2 regions of the Vibrio sp. NH-UV-68 genome follow, and region 1 is predicted to be linked to the other one. Evidence: predicted binding sites of a transcription regulator. Region 1 holds the regulator's gene; the other holds the start of a gene.
What was found. Region 1 encodes MetJ, which represses methionine synthesis genes. Its sites were predicted from a motif close to TTAGACNTNTANANGTCTAA; they were not measured.

Region 1 (10,257 bases):
TAGGAATTCAAGGGAGAAACTCGGGATCGCCAAGAACAAAAAACGAACCTCTCGGTTCGTTTTTATAGGATTTATTGCGTTTCTTTCCAAATCGCACAAGGCTCGATCTTGGCACGCTGGAGTTTGTGCTTATCTCGCTCTGCATCACGCTTAAATTTGTATGGGCCTAATACCACGCGATACCAACTGCTGTCTTCTTTCTTGCGGATTTTACTGTTGATCCCCTGGAACGCGATGTCTAGCTTACGTGCTTCCGCATCTTTGCCATTTTTGTAGGCACCACACTGCATAATGTAGGGAATTTCAGACACGACCTGCTCTTTGGCTTTCACCGCAACTTCGCGGCTTGGCAAAGACTCGACATAATCCCACTTCTCTTCAGGAGGCGGCGGCAGTATCGACTTAGGCTTCGCTTGCGGTTTTGTCTGCGTGGGTTGAGCCACAGGCGTTGGCGGTTCAGGATCCTGACTGAGTAAATACAATCCATAGCCAAACACGCCTAACAGAATTAAGGCAAGCAAACCACTACGCCACGGCTTTCGACGCGGAGCGGCTTTGTTTTTTGCAGGTTTTCGGCTTTGGGTGCCACGACCTCTTTTTACGTAATCTCTATTCGCCACGACTGAACATCAATGTAATTGGTTACAACTGACCGACATGTTAATGCAGATTGCTGCACGATGACAGACTTGAAATGGCAGCGGCGCATCAAAACGCGCCGCTGACTATCGCTGCAACTTATAGCACTCTCGGTGGTGCAGCACTTTCACGTATTACTAATGTGGTTTCCAGCAGACGCGAACCTGCTCGTACATCATGACCACGCAAAATCTCAAGCATCATCAACATCGCTTGACGACCAATTTCGTAGCGTGGCTGAGAGATCGTCGTCAACGGTGGATCGCAAAATTGAGCAAATTGAATGTCATCAAAGCCCACCAATGACAAATCCTGAGGCACACGCAAACCAAGCTTTTTAGCTTGTTGAATCGCCCCAATCGCCATCGCATCGTTATGACAAAATATCGCAGTCGGAGGTTCTGGCAGGGCCAATAGCTGACGAACCGCTAGCGCCCCGGCTTCAAAGGTAAAGTCGCCAAATGCGCGATAGGCAGGGTTCATTGTCAAGCCCGCTCGACGCAGAGCTTGCTGATAACCTTGATGGCGGAAATGACACAATGCCGCACTCTCTGGTCCAGAAATTTCGGCAATACGTTTATGGCCCATCTGAGTAAGGTAATTAACGGCTTCAAAGGCAGACGTTAAGTTATCAATATGCACGGTAGGCAGCTCAAGCTCAGGCGCATATTCACAAGCCATCACCATCGGCGGTAGATTTTTTTGTTCTGGTTTGCTGACATCGAATGGTAAATCAGTGCCCAGCAACAGCATGCCATCAGCTTGTTTAGTGAAAACCAAGTTAACAAATGAGCTTTCACGTCGTTTCTGTAGACCACTATCACCGAGCAGCACAATATAGCCATGCTCCATCGCGGCATCTTCAATGCCACGAATAATTTCAGTGTAGTAAGGATCGCAGATGTCAGGAATGATCGCGATGATCGTTTTTGATTCGTTGCGGCGTAGATTACGTGCCAACGAATTTGGTGAATATCCAGCTTCTAAAACAGCGTCTTCTACTCGTTTTCTCGTCGCTGATGATACTTTTTCCGGATTCATTAGCGCTCGAGAAACCGTCGCTGTTGAAACTCCCGCAAGCTGGGCAACATCCTTCATTGTCGCCATAGTGTACTAACCCTCTTTAAATGTTCCAATCCGGTAGCAGATGCCACCTAAGCCTCTAGTTAAAAATAATCATATTCTCTGTGAGCAGAGTGACACAAATTCGCAGGCTAAAGCCTATCTTGTAATTACCTGCACTAAGCAATCGTTTAACTTGCAAAGTATGAAGTGAAAACAACGCATTGCAGACTACCTAGTGTATTCATTTCATAACACAAAGTTACGGGGGATTTAACAAAAATGGCAGCCAGCCAGTGATTAACATCACAAATAAATGAAAAGTTGGTGAATAGAGAACGCTGTAGTTATGATTCAAGCAAGGCTCTGCCAATAAAATGTCCTTCAGACCACCTTTCACTAACTAAGATCTTGCGGTTCTATATCGAGTGTCCAACGTACTTTTTTCGCATTTGGCAATAAGGCTATTGCTGGTTTCGCACTCGCGAGTAACTTTTGCATCATAGGGCGACTTTGCGTTTGCAACAGCAATTGCCAACGAAACTTGCCAGCTCGCTTAGCCAGTGGGGCGGGCGTTGGCCCAAGCACTTGGCAGTATTGGTCAAACAACGGATGTGCCTCTAACGTATGGCGCACCTGGCGAAGAAACTCTTCAACCAATGCCGATTGATTGGCCTCTGCACGAAATAGAGTTAAAAACGAGAACGGTGGTAGCTGAGCCACTTTGCGCTCTTCAAGTGCGGTTTCAGCAAAGTGACGATAACTTTTGCTCAGCAAGGCTTGCAGCAAGCTGTGCTCTGGGTGGTGAGTTTGTAATACAACCTCGCCAGGCTTACTCGCTCGCCCCGCACGGCCAGCAACTTGAATAAATAATTGAGCAAGTCGCTCAGACGCTCGAAAGTCACTACTGTAGAGCGAACCGTCGACATCCAGTAAGGCCACCAGCGTCACATCAGGAAAATGGTGTCCTTTAGCCAGCATCTGAGTTCCAATTAAGATTTGATACTCACCATTGCGAATTGCGGTCAAGGCGCTTTCCAAACTTCCCTTACGACGTGTGCTGTCGCGATCAATCCGAATGGTTTTGTACTCAGGAAACAACTCGGATAGCTGATGCTCTAATTGTTCAGTACCAACACCAACGGTCACCAGGTGTGTCGAGCCGCACCCTTGGCATTGGTGAATGATCGGTTGCTGAGAGCCACAGTGATGGCAGCGAATTTCACTGCTGTTTTGGTGATAGGTGTAGTACGCATCACAACGCTTACATTCGGCTATCCAGCCACATTCATGACACATCAATGCCGGAGAGAACCCGCGTCGATTCAAAAACAGCATGACCTGATTGCCTGCATTAAGGTGCTTACGCATTTCAGCAATCAAGGGCGCCGATAAACCACTTTCAAGATAGAGGCCTTTAACGTCGAGTACTTTGTTGGTGGTTGGGGTCGCATTTCCGGCGCGCGCTGACAGAACCAGATGATGGTACTTTCCCACTAAGGCGTTGTGTAATGTTTCTAGTGCTGGCGTGGCCGATCCTAATACAATTGGAATTTGCTCTTTATTGGCACGCATCACCGCGACATCGCGGGCATGATAACGCAAGCTATCTTGCTGTTTATATGAAGCGTCATGCTCCTCATCAACAATAATGATGCCTAGCTTAGCAAATGGTGTCAGTAGCGCAGAACGCGTGCCAATGACAATCCCTGCGGCATTATCACGCGCGCTCAACCAAGCATTGAGTCGCTCGGTATCATTTAAACCTGAGTGGATCACTTCAACCGGTACATTAAAGCGGCGTTTAAAGCGATTGATGGTTTGCGGAGTCAATCCGATTTCAGGCACCAGCACTAACGCTTGCGCGCCTTGCTCTAGTACTGGCTTTATCATATTTAAGTAGACTTCGGTTTTACCCGACCCGGTCACCCCTTCCAGTAAATAACAGCCAAACCCTTGCGCGCTGTTTACCGTCGCAATCGCAACGGCCTGCTCAGCATTGAGCTTAGGTTTGTCGACGTTGGCCTCAACATCTTGATGCCAATCGCGAATCACTGGCTTGCTTTCTAACGATGCAATCCAGTCTTTTTCCACTAAGGTTTTTAATACTGACGAGCTGATCTCTTGATCAATAAACTCTTGGTGTGCGACAGATCCGGCTTCAAGCATGTGCATGACCTTCGCCTGCTTCACCGCGCGACCAAATCCCTGCATCAGTTGATCGCGACCACTCGCGGTCAGTTGCCACGAAACCAGCGTGGCAAAATCAGCGGGCTTCCCTTTGCGCAAAGCACTTGGCATCGCATTGAATAAAGTCTCGCCGAGCGGATATTGATAGAACTGGCTGCACCAATGAAGTAAGGCATAAAGCCGTTCAGGCCAAACTGGTTGACTATCAAGCACTTGTTTAATCGGTTTGATTTTTGTCAGCTCAAATTCTGACTCATTAACCAAAGCCGTCACCAAACCGACTAACGTTTGCCGCCCAAAAGGCACCGATACACGGCCACCGATAATCGGAAACAGGTGATTCGGTATCAGATAATCGAATTGTTTATCGAGTGGCACAGGTAACGCTACTCGGGCAATCGTTGGTCGCATAGTGGCTATCGAGCTCTTGGGGAGGTAACGCTGCTTAGTCTAAGGTAAAAATGACCGACAAGAAAGCGACTCCGCACCCACGACAACGGCAAGTTTCGGCTAAAAAAGTAGCAGATTTATGGTTAAATCGGTTGATCACTGTGGCGCGATTCATTACTATATCGCGCCTTAGAGATATGGCTGTCATTTGGCGGCGGTATCCAAGCAACTTTTATTAACTACGTGTGGTGTCCGGCTTAGAATCGGATAGCGACACGGCCTATATTCAGAGGTTCTCCCATGAAAGCTGGTATCCACCCAGAGTACAAAGCAGTTAAAGCGACTTGTTCTTGCGGCAACTCTTTCGAGTTCAACTCAACGCTAAGCAAAGAGTCTATCCACCTAGACGTATGTGACAAATGTCACCCATTCTACACTGGTAAGCAACGTATCGTAGATACAGGCGGCCGTGTTGATCGCTTCAACAAACGTTTCGGTGCTCTATCAAGCAAGAAGTAATTTCTGCTTAGATATCGAATCTAGAAAGGACGCTCAGGCGTCCTTTTTTGTTATCTATCATAGGGTAATTAGCATTCATTCAGAGTATTGTGTTATTGATACTAGGCATTACCAGTGATCCCTCTTGATATCTGGTCTTATCAGCCGACTTTTACAACCTTTTATTGCTTCCGCTCGCATTCTGACCTAGGCAGCTTGACTTAGTTACTCTAAAATGGATTCCCCTTTCCATATAATTATTAACGAGTACCTACACCTATGTCCGATGACAATCCTCAACAACTATCTCCTGAAGAGCAATTCCGTCAGCAAGCATTGGATTACCATGCCTACCCGACGCCAGGCAAAATTTCTGTTGAGCTGACTACCCCAGCCGAAACCGCCAGAGACCTAGCGCTCGCCTACAGCCCAGGCGTTGCAGAACCCGTACGCGAAATCGCCCAAAACGTCGATAACGTCTATAAGTACACCTCAAAAGGCAATATGGTAGCTGTAATCTCAAACGGTACCGCAATTTTAGGCTTGGGTAACCTAGGTCCAATGGCATCAAAACCTGTTATGGAAGGTAAAGCACTGCTCTTTAAGCGCTTTGCAGGTCTTGATTCGATTGATATTGAGGTCAAACACCGCACTATCGAAGAATTTGTTGATACCGTTGCCAACATCGCCGATACCTTTGGCGGTATTAACCTAGAAGATATCAAAGCACCGGATTGTTTTGAGATTGAAAGACAGTTGATTGAGCGTTGTGATGTACCTGTGTTCCACGATGACCAACACGGAACTGCGATTGTGACGGCTGCGGGGATGTTAAATGCGATTGAATTGCAAGGAAAGAAACTTCAAGACGCAACCATAGTCTGTCTTGGTGCCGGCGCTGCCGCCGTTGCTTGTATGGAACTGCTGATCAAATGTGGCGCAATGCGTGAGAAAATCTACATGCTGGATCGCAAAGGCGTTATTCATACTCGTCGTGAAGATCTCAATGAATACAAACAGCTATTTGCTAACAATACTGATAAACGAACGTTAGAAGATGTAATTGAAGGGGCCGATCTGTTCTTAGGTGTATCAGGTCCAAACTTGCTGCCGCCCGAGGCGCTTAAATTGATGGCCGATAAGCCGATTGTGTTTGCTTGTTCGAATCCAGATCCAGAAATCAAGCCAGAGCTAGCCAGAGCCGTTCGCCAAGATCTGATCATGGGAACCGGACGCAGTGACTATCCGAACCAAGTCAATAACGTGCTGTGTTTCCCATTCATCTTCCGTGGTGCGCTGGATGTGCGTGCTAGCGAAATCAATGATGAGATGAAACTGGCCGCGGTTGAAGCCATTCGTCAGCTCGCCAAAGAAGAAGTGCCAGCAGAAGTATTAAAAGCCGCGGGGGTTAGCGCGCTGTCATTTGGTCCAGATTACATCATTCCAAAACCAATGGACTCTCGCCTATTGTCTCGCGTAGCTAAAGCAGTCGCGCAAGCGGCTGTCGACTCTGGTGTCGCGCGAATAGAAATGCCAGAAAACTACATGGCAGAGTAAGCCTGTTGTGATGAACAAAAAAACCGCTGTTTGATACAGCGGTTTTTTTTTAAGAATTTTACCTTGCAGAAAAAAATGACATGCCGTGGTGATTATTCATCAAACGCTTCGAACTCAATGCCCATTTCTGTCATTAGTTTTTTCACCTCTGTCGGAATATCATCCGGGCGATCTTTACGCAAGTCTTCATCCGTTGGCAGTGGCTGACCTGTGTATGCGTGCAAAAACGCTTCGCACAATAGCTCACTGTTTGTCGCGTGGCGCAGGTTATTGATCTGACGGCGCGTACGTTCATCAGTTAAAACCTTTAATACTTTCAATGGAATAGAAACAGTAATCTTCTTTACTTGCTCACTTTTTTTTCCATGCTCAGCGTACGGGCTAATGTATTCGCCATTCCAGTCTGCCATTGCGCACCTTTGTAAAAATGTATGTTTGAAATTAGAAGCCGCAATTTTAGCGGCATTTATGTCCACAAGCAAAGACATATAGACGTCTAGAAGTATTGACGTCCACAAAAATGACAAGTAAAGTGGTCAGAAATGGAGTTGGAATTGCTCATATCTGACATCTTCAAGATATAGCGCATTCCCTGCAACAAGTCACTATAGTTCGAAAGGAAACGCCCATGAGCACCCGTAAACCAGCCACAATCGCGGTACGTACTGGTATCGAGTCAGACACTCAACATCACGCCGTTGTTCCCCCTATTTATCTCTCAACGAACTATAGCTTCCCGGCCTTTGGTGAAGTGCCTCAATATGACTACACCCGCTCGGGCAACCCAAACCGAGGCTTGCTTGAAACCGCACTGTATGAGCTTGAATCAGGCAAAGGGGCGGTAGTGACTAACTGTGGTACCTCTGCATTGAATTTGTGGGTCTCGGCCTTCCTAGGGCCTGAGGATTTAATTGTTGCCCCCCATGACTGCTACGGCGGAACATACCGCCTATTCAATACCCGCGCTCAGAAAGGAGACTTCAAAGTAGCATTCGTTGACCAATCTGATCAAAAAACGCTCTCTAATGCGCTCGCTCAAAAGCCAAAACTTATCTTGATAGAAACGCCATCAAATCCATTAGTACGCGTGGTCGATATTGAAAAACTGTGTCAACAAGCCAAACAAGTCGGTGCACTGGTCGCGGTCGACAATACTTTTTTAACGCCTGTTTTCCAAAAGCCGCTCGAGCTAGGTGCAGATTTTGTTATTCACTCAACCACTAAGTACATTAATGGTCACTCGGATGTGATTGGCGGTGTTGTGATCACCAAAACCGAGCAACATGCTGAAGAGCTTTCTTGGTGGGGCAACTGCATTGGCGCAACAGGAACGCCATTTGACAGCTATATGACGCTGCGCGGTCTGCGAACCCTAGGCGCGCGTATGAAAGCCCACGAAGAAGGTGCCAGTAAAGTCTTACAGTTCCTACAGAGCGAGTCTTTGGTCAGCGCCATCTATCATCCAAGTCTGCCAAATCACCCCGGCCATGAGATCGCTAAAAAGCAGCAAACTGGCTTTGGCTCAATGTTAAGTTTTGAGTTTGCAGGTAGCTTTGAACAACTTAAAGCCTTTGTTGGCCATCTCGAACTCTTTTCTCTAGCAGAGTCATTAGGCGGTGTTGAAAGCTTGATTTGCCACCCTGCCTCAATGACGCATCGAGCTATGGGTGAAATTGCGCTAGCCGAAGCGGGTATATCACAACAGCTATTACGCTTATCTGTTGGTTTAGAAGATAGTGAAGATCTGATTGACGACCTCACTCAAGCATTTAATAAAGTGAAGGAGGCTGCGTAATGTCTGCCACGCCACGTCAACTGCATAAATTCGGTGGCAGTAGCCTTGCTGACCCAGATTGTTACCGTCGAGTCGTTGGCATACTCAAAGAGTATTCCAATGCTGAGGACTTGATCGTTGTTTCCGCGGCGGGCAAAACCACCAACCGTCTGATTGCTTTTTTGGACGCGCTCAACAAAGATGGCCGCCTCGCACACGAAGAGCTTCAGACGCTACGCCAATATCAAAGTGAGCTAATTGAAGCGCTTGTTGAAGGCGATGAAAAGCAACTATTGCTTGCCACGCTGCGCGATGAGTTCACGACCCTAGGTGAGCTAACGGCGCCATTAACCGACGCCGATAAAGCGGCGGTACTCGGTCACGGTGAAGTATGGTCTTCGCGCTTACTCGCCGCTTTACTCAATCAAGCAGATCTGCCTGCAACCGCGCAAGACGCGCGCGCTTTTTTACGAGCTCAAACTGGCACACAACCCGAGGTCGATTTCGGTGCGTCTTATCCTCTGATCAAAGAAGCCTTGGTGCAACACGCGCACCACCGAATCGTCATTACTGGCTTTATGGCTCAGGACACGTTAGGCCGTACAGTACTACTCGGTCGGAACGGCTCTGATTACTCAGCAACTGTGATTGGCGCATTGGCCGAAGTCAGTCGAGTGACGATTTGGAGCGATGTAGCTGGTGTGTACAGTGCTGATCCTAGGTTGGTCTCTGATGCTTGTTTACTTCCACTATTAAGGTTAGATGAAGCCAGTGAATTGGCTCGCCTAGCTGCGCCCGTGTTGCACAGCCGGACTCTCCAGCCTGTTGCGCAAAGCACCATGGATTTGCACTTACGTTGCAGCTATCAACCCGAATCAGGCTCAACCCGCATTGAGCGCGTTCTTGCCTCTGGCCGCGGTGCAAAAATCATCTCCTCACTTGATGAAGTGCAATTGATTCAACTGAGCTTCTCGTCAGGGCATGATTTCACACGCTTCGAGAACGAAGTCTTAGCGAGCCTTAAACGCGCTCAACTTGAGCCTCTGACCTACGAGTCACAACCTGACAAACATCGTCTGCGTTTGGCCTATACCAGCGAAATCGTTGGTGGTGCACTAGAATACTTGCAAGACACCGCGATTGAAGCTGAGCTCAAACTCAAAGAAGGTTACGCCATGGTCGCGGCGGTTGGAGCTGGTGTCACTAAGAACCCTAACCATTGTTACGGTTTCTATCAGCAACTAAAAAATGCACCAGTGGAATTTATTTCTGAGTCACTGTCGGGGCTAAGTTTAGTCGCCGTGCTACGCACCATTGATACCAACCCATTAGTCAAAGCGATCCACAGCCAGCTTTTTCAAGCACAAAAGCGCGTCGCCATCGCGTTATGTGGTAAAGGTAATATCGGCTCAAGTTGGTTAGAGCTGTTTTGTGAACAAAAATATGAACTTGAAAAACGTCACGGGATGAATTTTGAGCTCGTCGCCGTTGTCGATAGTCAAACCTATTGGTTTAACGATCAAGGGATAGTAGCCAGTGAAGTGAGTGCGCATTTCGATGAAGAGGCGATCAGTTACCAAGGAAGCGACTGGATCGAAAAGCTCGGTGCACTACAAGGGTATGACGATTTAGTGGTACTGGATGTAACGGCCAGTAAAGAGCTTGCCGGACGTTATTTAGAAATCGCCGAACAAGGAATGCACTTAATTTCGGCCAATAAAGTCGCCGGATCAGCATCAAGTCACTACTATCATCAAGTTCAAGATGCGTTTGCCAAAATTAACCGCCACTGGCTGTACAACGCCACCGTCGGAGCTGGCTTACCAATCAATCACACCGTCAGAGATTTACGTGAAAGTGGTGATGACATTAGTGCTTTATCGGGCATTTTTTCCGGTACGCTCTCGTGGTTATTTCAACAATACGATGGCAGCGTGCCGTTTGCAGAACTTGTCGATCTTGCTTGGCAACAAGGCTTAACAGAACCTGACCCTCGTAGCGATCTTGATGGCTCTGACGTGATGCGTAAATTGGTCATTCTTGCCCGTGAGTCTGGATTAGCTATCGAACCGGAAGCGGTCAAAGTTGAGAGCTTAGTGCCTGATGAGTTAGCTCAGCTTTCATTAGATGAGTTCCTTGATAAGAGC
Region 2 (10,257 bases), 1.5 Mb from region 1:
CAGTTTAATCAAAGCTGAGCGGGGTAAATACTATCCTGAAGTTTACTTATATGGTGATTACAGTTTGTATGAAGATGACTCAATCGCCAGTCAGCTCAAACCCGATTGGTTAGTCGGGGTAGGAGTAAATATTCCGCTCATTGAAAGTTCAGGGCGTAGCGAAAAAGTGAAAGCCGCACATAGCGCTGTGTCGCAAGTTCAATACCTTAAAGCACAGGCCAAGCAAGATCTGTCAGTATTGGTACAAAAGACCTACCTCGAAGCGCAACAGGCACAAGAAGAAGTGATCGGCCTGCAATCCAGTATCGATCTGGCACAGGAAAACCTAAATCTGCGTCAAAAGGCGTTCTCTCAAGGATTATCAACATCAACCGACGTAGTTGATGCCCAACTTTATATCGCAAAGGTGAAGACTCAAAAAGCCGCCGCTAGCTTCAACTACCTCATTTCGCTAGCAAAATTACTGGCACTCTCAAGCGAAATGGATGCATTTAGTCAGTACCAACACAACGCTATTAATACCTCAGGTTTATAAGGTTTACCGATGAAAAACGCCAAATCACTAGTTCTTTCAGCTGTCGCATTAAGTGTTGCATCTTGGGTGGGTTATAGCTTTTACCAAGCCTATCAACCTCAACCTGTTCGCCTGCAAGGTCAAATTGAATCGCAGCAGTACAGTATCTCTTCCAAAGTGCCAGGACGCATCGACCAAATTCTGGTGCGCAAAGGTCAAACTATTGAAAAAGGTGACCTCGTTTTCACCCTTCATAGCCCAGAAATTGAAGCAAAATTGGAACAAGCAAAAGCGGGCGAAAAAGCCGCAGATGCACTTGCAATGGAGGCCGAAAAAGGGGCGCGTAGCCAACAGATTCAGGCGGCCAAAGATCAATGGTTAAAAGCCAAAGCGGCGGCGTCACTGATGGAGAAAACCTACCTTCGTGTCAATAACCTTTATAATGAAGGCGTTGTCGCGGAGCAAAAACGTGATGAAGCTAAAACACAGTGGGATGCGGCTAAGTATACCGAAAGCGCGGCTTTTCAGATGTATCAACTCGCCCGTGAAGGTGTGCGCAGCGAAACTAAGTTGGCTGCCGCAGAGAAAGCTAGAATGGCTGCAGGCGCTGTTGCAGAGGTGGAAGCTTACGCTCAAGATACACGCATAGAAAGCTGGTTCGAGGGCGAAGTGTCTCAAGTACTGCTACAAAGTGGTGAACTTGCTCCACAAGGCTTCCCAGTTGTTACTGTGATCGATACCCAAGACGCCTGGGCGGTGTTTAATGTTCGTGAAGATTGGCTCAAACAGTTCGAGAAAGGCACACTGATTAACGCCTATGTTCCTGCTTTAGATAAGAATATTGAATTAGAAGTGGCGCATATTTCAGTCATGGGTGACTTTGCGACTTGGCGTTCAACCGACGCATCACAGGGCTTTGACTTACGCACCTTTGAAGTTGAAGCTAGACCAACGCAACCTGATCATAAATTGCGTATGGGCATGAGCTTAGTGGTCGAGTTGAATTAATACGGTTGTCATTATGCACGCTAGATCCGTTTCACAAATTACCATTGTCCGGCGCGATAAATGGCTCCTCTCATCCCTCACCTGGATCCCAGTGGTGCTGGTTATCCTCGTTTGGGCTATTTTTTCTCAGGGCATCGTCCGCGATTTGCCTATTGGTGTGGTTGATCTTGACCGAGGCAAATTGTCTGGAGAATTGATTCGTTACTATGACGCAAGCTCTAGTATGGCAGTCAAACAACACTACCCCAGTGTTGCCAGTGCCAAACAAGCCCTGATTTCTGGCGATATTTATGCTTATGCGGTGGTCCCGTACCACTTCGAGCAAGACACTTACAAACATCTCTCGCCACAAGTGAGTGTGTTTTATAACAGCCAAATGATCTTAATTGGTAAGATTCTAAGCTCCGCCTTTCTTCAAGCGCAAGGTACGCTTAACGCTCAACTAAGCACTGTCGAGAATTTGGCCAAGGGCGGGGCAACATTCGCGTCTGCTATGGGTAAAGCCGTACCGATTCGAACGCAGATAACCTCACTGTTTAACAAAAACTCCAATTATGCCCAGTTTTTAGTTTCAGCGATTGTTCCTGCGCTGTGGCAAATTGTTATTGTAGTCAGCACCATTTTGATTCTCTCTGCCAATTTACGCGATCGGGGCTTAACACACTGGCTAGGCACTCACGCCACTCGCAACTTAATCATGACATTAGCGCCTTATAGCTGGGTGTTTGCAGTGCAAGGTTTTGCGTTTCTGTACTGGTTCTATCTTGGTTTTGAATGGCCGATGAATGGCAGCTTTATTACACTAATTATTGCTCAATTTTTCACCATGATTGCATGCATAGTCATGGGGTGCCTGTTTTTCTTCTTAACTTTAGACGCAGCTAGAGCGATGAGCTTTGCTGGCGCATTTACGGCGCCGAGCTTCGCTTTTATGGGCATCACCTTCCCGGTGACTGATATGAACACGCTCGCTCAGATATGGCGAGACCTTTTGCCAATCAGTCACTATATTGAGGTTCAAGTCGGTCAAGTGAGTTACGGTGAAGCGTGGACCCAATCGATGACGCACTTGATACCGATGCTTGGTTATTGCCTTCCTCTCGTTATGGTTATTGGCTTAATGAGCATACATCTCAACGCAATACATTCGAGTCATTCGACTAAGGGCACCCAATGAGATTTGGCCTACTTCTTAAAGCCGAACTTAAAGCACTGCTGAGCAATCCGGTAATCTTGATTACGGTGTTTGGCGGCGTACTGTTTTACTCGTTCCTTTACCCGCTACCCTACAGTCACCAGACCCCGAGAGAACAGCAAATAAGCGTTGTTAACTTAGACAAAAGCCAAACCAGTTACCAGTTAGAGCTTATGGTTGATGCCACCCCTCAAGTTAAAGTCATGCAACGCGACTCAACACTCGCTGATGCGAAGCAAGCTTTTCTCGATGGGAAAGTCAGTGGTATTTTGGTGATTCCTGAACATTTCTACAAAGATTTAATGCTCGGGAAAAGCCCCACACTTGCCTACGCTGGTGACGCTTCTTATTTCTTGGTTTACGGCACCATCGTTGAAGGATTGGCGCAAGCTGGCGGTACACTCGCCGCACAAACGACGGTAGCTAAACTGGTACTCGATGGCGAACCTCTGTCTAAAGCTGCCACGCAATACGCCGCAACTCGCACCAATCTAAAACCGACCTTTAACCCACGCATGGGTTACGTTGACTATGTGGTTCCTGCGGTATTTGTGCTGATTTTACAACAGACCCTTGCCATGGCTGCCGGATTAATGGTCGGCACACAGAAACAAGGACGAGGATATTGGCTAAAAGTGTCGCCAGTGAAGCTATTACTGGCACGTAGTATAGTCCTGACGGTAATTTATTATCTGCTCAGCATGTATTACTTTGGCGCCAGCTTCTCGTTCTATGGGGTTAATCAACTGGCCAGCGCAGTCGACTTACTCACCTTCACCCTGCCTTTCTTGCTTGCAACCATAGCTATCGGTTCTTGGCTCGGTGCCATCACACCAAGACGTGAGTTGGTCACCTTAGTCGTACTGATAAGTTCGATGCCGCTTGTTTTCAGCGCCGGCTTCATTTGGCCTATTGAAGCGATCCCTGCTCCGATTGTTTGGTTATCTGAATTGTTCCCTAGCACGCCGGCAATTCAGGGCTTCCTGAGGCTCAATCAGATGGGAGGCAGTTGGCAAAGTGTCTCTGGTGAATATCTGCAACTTTGGATACAGTGTATTGGGTGGGCGTTGCTCAGTTACATCGGCTATCGAAAGTCCATCAGTAAGCTTTCAGCAAAATTATAGAACGAATAAAGGCTTAGCTAGGTCGCTAAGCCTTTATCATTGGCCTTAATAAGCAGACCAAAATCTAGCGCTGGAGAAGACTGATTATTTCATCTGCGGGCATTGGTTTATAGAAGTAAAAACCTTGAATCTCTTCGATGTTCCAGTTACACAGTTTACGTACTTGGGATGCATTTTCGACCCCTTCCGCCACCGTTGTTAAACCCAATTCTTGAGCCATATTGGCGATATGTCTAACCAGACTTTTGGCACGATCGTTGGTTTCCAGTTGGTCAATGTAAGACTTATCTAATTTCACAATATCTAACGGATAACTACACAAAGTACTAAACGATGAGTAACCAGTGCCGAAATCATCTAAAGCAAATAGAACGCCAAGCGCTTTAATCTCATCCATTAGCGCCACCACTTCACTTTCTGGCCCCATCAACATGCTTTCCGTTAACTCTATGACTAATTGACCTGGACGAATTTGATATTCAGTGAGGAGGTCAGCTAGAAAAGCAATCAACTGAGAATGATAAAAGTGCGGCGCGCTTAAGTTAACATGGATAGATAAGGGTTTCTTTGCCTGACTTTCCCGAATACCATTAATCTGTTGGATGAACTGGCAAGATTGTCTGAGTACTTGCTCTCCTAACTCAATGATCAGATCGCCCTTTTCTGCCAGTGGTACAAAAACCGCTGGTGAGATAAAACCAAACTCACTATGTTGCCAACGCGCTAGCGCTTCAAAACCATTAATATCACCGCTTTTACTGTCAACGATTGGTTGATAGTACGCTCTGATATCACCATCACGAATCGCACCGGCAAGATCTCGATTAATCGCCGCGGCAATTTGCGAGCGATCAAACATATCTTGATCAACGCGCGATACAGAGACCGAACTTATATCGGCCTTATTATTCTGCACGGTATAACTGGCGGCCTGAAGTAAGGCATTAAAATCCAGATGACTCATCTCAGGGGGAACAACACTCACTCCACACTTCAAGTCAATCTCGACGCCATTCACTTTTTGCTTTTCCGATAACTCTTCGTGCAGACGCATCGCCCCCCACAAAGCATCTTCAAACTCTACCCGAGTTGCGATCAACGCAATAAATTCATCGGCGCTGATACGGCCAACTGGAAAGCGGGCCAGTTTGTCTTTTAACAACGCCGAGACATATTGAACCGATTCGTCGTATTTTTCATGGCCATACACATCTGCGATAACGTTAAGGTTCGGAATGGAGACATAGATAAAGGTAAGTTCTTGATTTTTTAGCGCGATTACCTGTTCCATGATCGATTTTCTATTCCACAAACCAGACACCGCGTCACGTTCTACTAAACTTTCAATCATCTTAGCTTGTTGTTTTCTCTCTCGTATATCGCTGATTGAAAGCATAACTGCATCTTGGCTCTGATATTTGATTCGACTCACTTCGATATGGCAATCAATTTCAATGTTTTGACTGGTAAGCATTTGTGCTTCAAATTGTGTTTTGCCTTGTGCAAACTGACGGTACATCACGTCGATCTGGCACTCAGGCTGATCAGAATCAGAGCAGAGTACATCGAGTGGCTGATGAATAAGATCATCGTGTTGATATTCAAGTAAAGACAGCGCGGTCTGATTGGTATCGATGATTTCACGCCCTCTCACCAACACCATCGCGATATTTTTACTGTGATAAAGCGCGTCAAACTTACGCTGCGTATCTTGTAAGCGTTCATGAGTTTGCGAGTTATTGGTGGCTAGCGCTTGAACCAAATTGGTTAAATTGTCGAGCTCATCTTTGCTTGGCTGAGTTAAACCGTCCAATTTATAGGATTCAAATAACGCATTAAGATCGCGCTGTAAATCGGAAAAACGAAGAGCGACGCGACGTCTGAAGGTTAAAAAAGTCATCAACGAAATCAATACCGTGACGACGGCAAGTGAGGCCAGCAGGTAATAGAAAATAACGTTACCTTTATTGAAATAAGCACGGCTTATCGTGGTTCGAAGCGTGGCGACCTTCTTCCCTGTCATCCCTACTAAGCTGACCGTCTCAGTCATCGACTGCTGATTTTTTTCGATCAGTCGAGGAGTCACTTGTAGAGCATTAGTCTCTTTACTGTCCAAAGCTGCTGCCTCGTTAAAGGGAACGATCTCATTGTCGGCAATTAAAATAGATCTGAAGTCCCCGGGAAAACGCTGCGTTAAGTTTTGCCCCCATAACAGCCAACCAGATGAGCCAGAGGAACCCTCACTATCACGTACTGGCGTAATACTCAGGTTCCAGATTTGCCCTCCCACGAGCAACAGACCACTATAACTGTCGCGCGCGGCGTCTAGCACCCGGTTCATTGAAACAATATGACGTTGAATAAACTCGTTTTTCGTCATTAAACTGACCAACTGACCTTCTAAATCGTGGCCATCACGCACGATGCTTTCAATGACATTGCCATGTAGGTCACTAAATACCATTAGATCAAGCGTGAGCGCGTCCAATCCGTCTTGAGACAAATTTCGTTCACGAAATGCCTCTGGATCTCCGCCTTGCAGTAGTTGATGAGTCTCATCCCAATAGGACCAATCATATGAGTGCTCTTCAAGATCATTGGCCATCTTAGTGATCACACTGCGTGCTTGCTCACTCGACTGACGTAACTCACTGTTTTCCAAGTCATTAATAGCGACAACAAAAAAGTAGCGAGTAATAAACAAACAGCTCAGGGTGACACTCAACAATCCGACGATGAAGTAAAGCGCCGTTTTGGTTTGGAGAGTAAGATTCAGAAAGCGGATTCGATTCATTCAATGAATTGCCCAAACAAATACATTAGTGAATACTATAATAGTGTATGGCAATATAACTTGATATCGCTCCAAATTTTAAGTCATAAACCAAACAATCAATTGACCAATCATTGACTAAACAAGGCTATTTACCGCTTAAGGGGTATTTGCCAGCTTTGCCATCGCTGTTTCATTTTCTCAATGGTGTGTTCTTCAACACCGTGAATATTGCCAAAATTGTCGTGACACTCGATCACTTCAAATTTCGCGTTATAACGCTGAGCTAATTTATAGTATGGCGCCATTTCCCATCGACGCACAAAGGTATTGGAAACCACCACATCGTGACCGCGGGCTAGACAGCGCTGGGTATTGGTTTTACACCAATGATGAGCCTGTGGCAGCTTATTTGGTTGAAAAAGGTAGTCACCGTTATGGTCGACGAAATACATATCAGCCTCAAAGTGATGAGCTGGCAATGTTCTAGCCAAGGTACTTTTGCCCGATCCAGGTAAACCACGTATCAGCGTCAGTTTTAATGTCATAAAGAGATCGTGTGATTGATTTGGGCAACAATATTATTATATCTAGAGGTCAGATTGCTATCGACATCTTCATATGATTGGGTTAAGTTTAGAAGTATAGACGTCCATAACCATGCTTAGGGAGTAAGCTGTGCCGATTAAGATCCCCGATCAATTGCCCGCGTCTGACGTATTGCGTACCGAGAATATATTCGTGATGGCCGAGTCTCGTGCCTCTACTCAGGAAATTCGTCCGCTTAAAGTTTTGATCCTCAATTTGATGCCAAAAAAGATTGAAACGGAAACCCAATTTCTACGTTTGCTATCCAACAGTCCACTTCAAGTTGATATTGAACTGCTGCGGATTGATGATCGCCCAAGTAAAAATACACCGACGGAACATCTCGACAATTTCTACCGCCAATTTGAGATGGTCAAAGGGCGTAATTTCGATGGATTGATCATTACTGGTGCCCCATTAGGATTGGTTCAGTTTGAAGACGTGATTTATTGGGAGCATTTACAAACGATTATGAATTGGGCGAAGGGCCATGTGACCTCGACATTGTATGTCTGTTGGGCTGCGCAAGCTGGGCTAAAGTTGCTCTATAACCTGCCCAAACGTACACGTAAAGAAAAGCTATCGGGTGTGTACCAACATAAAGTCCACCAACCTTATCATCCAGTATTACGCGGTTTTGACGATACCTTTTTGGCGCCGCACTCTCGTTATGCTGACTTTTCACCCGAATACCTTGAAGAACATACTGATTTGGATATTCTTGCCACATCAGATATCGCTGGTGTTTATCTTGCCGCAACAAAAGACAAACGCAATGTCTTTGTAACCGGCCATCCGGAATACGATTCACACACTCTGCATCATGAATATGTTCGTGATCTTAGTGAAGGCATGGAGCCTGCGATTCCGGTCAATTACTACCCCAACAACAACCCAGACAACAAGCCCGTTGCCAGCTGGCGTAGTCACGGCCATTTACTGTTTGCCAACTGGCTCAACTATTGTGTTTATCAACAAACGCCATATGACCTCGACCAATTCAGTGAAGCCAATTTCACCATCAATGACTAATAACCATCGTAGGATGAAAGGAGCGCATTGCGTTCCTTTTTATTCGCCAATTCACGGCGCACTTTTTCTGCTCAAAACGACACATTTTGATGTATATCCTGTCTGTACTCAAGGATACTCTCTGCGCCTTCTCGGATTTTGACCACACGATATACTGCGCTTGTGATTTGTTATCTACAGTAAGTCATCGTTTATCATCACTGACTTACTATGCGTATTTTCATCCTACTTTTATTGCAGGTTATTAGCGGTTGCACAACCGTAGCCTCTTCTAATCAAATGACCTTAGGTGGTGACAGTAAACAAAAAGCAGATGCTCGTGTTGCTGTTGGCATGGAGTACCTTCGCCTTGGGCATCTTGATAAAGCGGGACAAAACTTTGAATTAGCTATCGAACATGCACCAGACTATTACCTTAGCCGACTATCACAAGCGCTCTATTATCAGCACGTTGGTTCAACCAGTTCCGCGCAAGCCCTCTACGATCAGTTGATTCAAACCGACCTGACTGAACCTGCTGTTGTTTCAAGTTACGCCACTTTTCTTTGTCAGCAAAATAAATTTAGTCAAGCTCAGCACTGGTATCGCCAGTCGATACTCAACGCCCATGCACTCCAGCGTGCATCAAACTATCAAAGCGCCGCTTTATGTGCACTTAAAGACAACGATTATCCGCTTGCCGAAACGTATTTGAACCAAGCGCTTGAGCATCAACCCGAACGCAAAGAGTTATGGTTCTACCTAATAGAAATGTATTTAAATACCAACCAAACCGAGAAAGCAAAAAATAGACTGGCTAACTTTGAGCAAAGATTTGGCTCTAACGCAGCAACAAAGAACTTACGGTTAAAGATAAACCAATAAGCACGCTGCAATCATGAGTGTATTGGCTCAATCTAGCGACGTTTGGAGCGAGGGGTTTGGCGACGACGTCGCACACACGAAGCGCGCTGAATTTTTTTATACTCACGGTAAAGAATATAAATAAAGCCAACTAGCCCTATGATTAGCAGTACCGCAAATAGCGACAAAAAGCTATCGCAGAGCCAAACGGGTTCGCAGGGCATATAAATTTCAATTTCCATCCCCTGCTCCTTGTCAATTTAATTACGGCTGTCGCGCCAACCATTGAGTCCGTTGCGTGTGATTGTGAAAACTCCAAGCTATAAAGCGGCTAATTTTTTGCCCTTGGCTCATTTCTACAACATGGATCTCTTTCGCTCCGGCCTTCTCAAGGTTTTTTCGCATCCAACGCACGTTGTCTTTTTTCGAGATCAAACTACTGAACCACAAGACTTGACTGGCAAAGTCTCGACTTTCAAACGCCATATTTTTGATAAACGCAGCTTCACCGCCAGGGCACCACAACTCGGCTTTCTGCCCACCAAAGTTAAGTATAGATGATGCTTGATTGGCCGCTTTTGGCAAACTCTGGCCTCGCTTGGCTTTGTTGGCGGTCAGATTATTCACTTTGCGCTGACTGCCTTGCTGCGCGTCTTGCAGAGACTTATGAAATGGTGGATTGCACGTCGTTAAGTGGTAGTACTCACCCGGACGAATAATTCCTTTGAAAAAATGCGCCGAACTGGTTTGTAATCTCGCTTCAATCTTGCCATCGAGTACGGCGTTTTGCTTAGCAATCCAATTGGCGTTTTTTACTGACACCGGGTCGACATCACTGCCCACACAGTGCCAATCGTACGCGGTAACACCCACAATAGGATAAATACAATTAGCCCCAACGCCGACATCTAGGGCGTACAATTTGGTCTGATTGAGCTTGGGTAAATCTTTGGTCACTAGGTCATGCAAACGGTGGATGTAATCAGCGCGCCCCGGAATCGGTGGACACAAAAACCCTTGAGGAATATCCCAATTCGTCACTTGATAATGATAAGCCAGCAGTGCCTTGTTGAGCAGCTTTACAGCCACCGGATCAGAGAACGAAATGCTCATCTCCCCTTTCGGGTTGCGAATGACATATTGTTTAAGTTCAGGCAGCGCCGCGATAAGTTTAGGAAAA

Region 2: the regulator MetJ is predicted to act here: its motif matches at 7,251-7,270, upstream of metA (homoserine O-succinyltransferase).

Annotation. Positions count from the first base shown of each region.
Region 1 covers NZ_CP134975.1:2,926,831-2,937,087, forward strand. Annotated here, with positions in the region: gene ViNHUV68_RS13415 (SPOR domain-containing protein) at 72-620, opposite strand; gene cytR (DNA-binding transcriptional regulator CytR) at 739-1,746, opposite strand; gene priA (primosomal protein N') at 2,101-4,302, opposite strand; gene rpmE (50S ribosomal protein L31) at 4,582-4,800, shown strand; gene ViNHUV68_RS13435 (malic enzyme-like NAD(P)-binding protein) at 5,059-6,336, shown strand; gene metJ (met regulon transcriptional regulator MetJ) at 6,429-6,746, opposite strand; gene ViNHUV68_RS13445 (O-succinylhomoserine (thiol)-lyase) at 6,965-8,131, shown strand; gene ViNHUV68_RS13450 (bifunctional aspartate kinase/homoserine dehydrogenase II) at 8,131-10,257, shown strand, end outside.
Region 2 covers NZ_CP134975.1:1,322,769-1,333,025, reverse strand. Annotated here, with positions in the region: gene ViNHUV68_RS06245 (TolC family protein) at 1-535, shown strand, start outside; gene ViNHUV68_RS06240 (biotin/lipoyl-binding protein) at 545-1,522, shown strand; gene ViNHUV68_RS06235 (ABC transporter permease) at 1,536-2,699, shown strand; gene ViNHUV68_RS06230 (ABC transporter permease) at 2,696-3,841, shown strand; gene ViNHUV68_RS06225 (EAL domain-containing protein) at 3,906-6,635, opposite strand; gene ViNHUV68_RS06220 (ATP-binding protein) at 6,767-7,162, opposite strand; gene metA (homoserine O-succinyltransferase) at 7,293-8,234, shown strand; gene ViNHUV68_RS06210 (tetratricopeptide repeat protein) at 8,445-9,098, shown strand; gene ViNHUV68_RS06205 (hypothetical protein) at 9,131-9,319, opposite strand; gene rlmF (23S rRNA (adenine(1618)-N(6))-methyltransferase RlmF) at 9,342-10,257, opposite strand, start outside.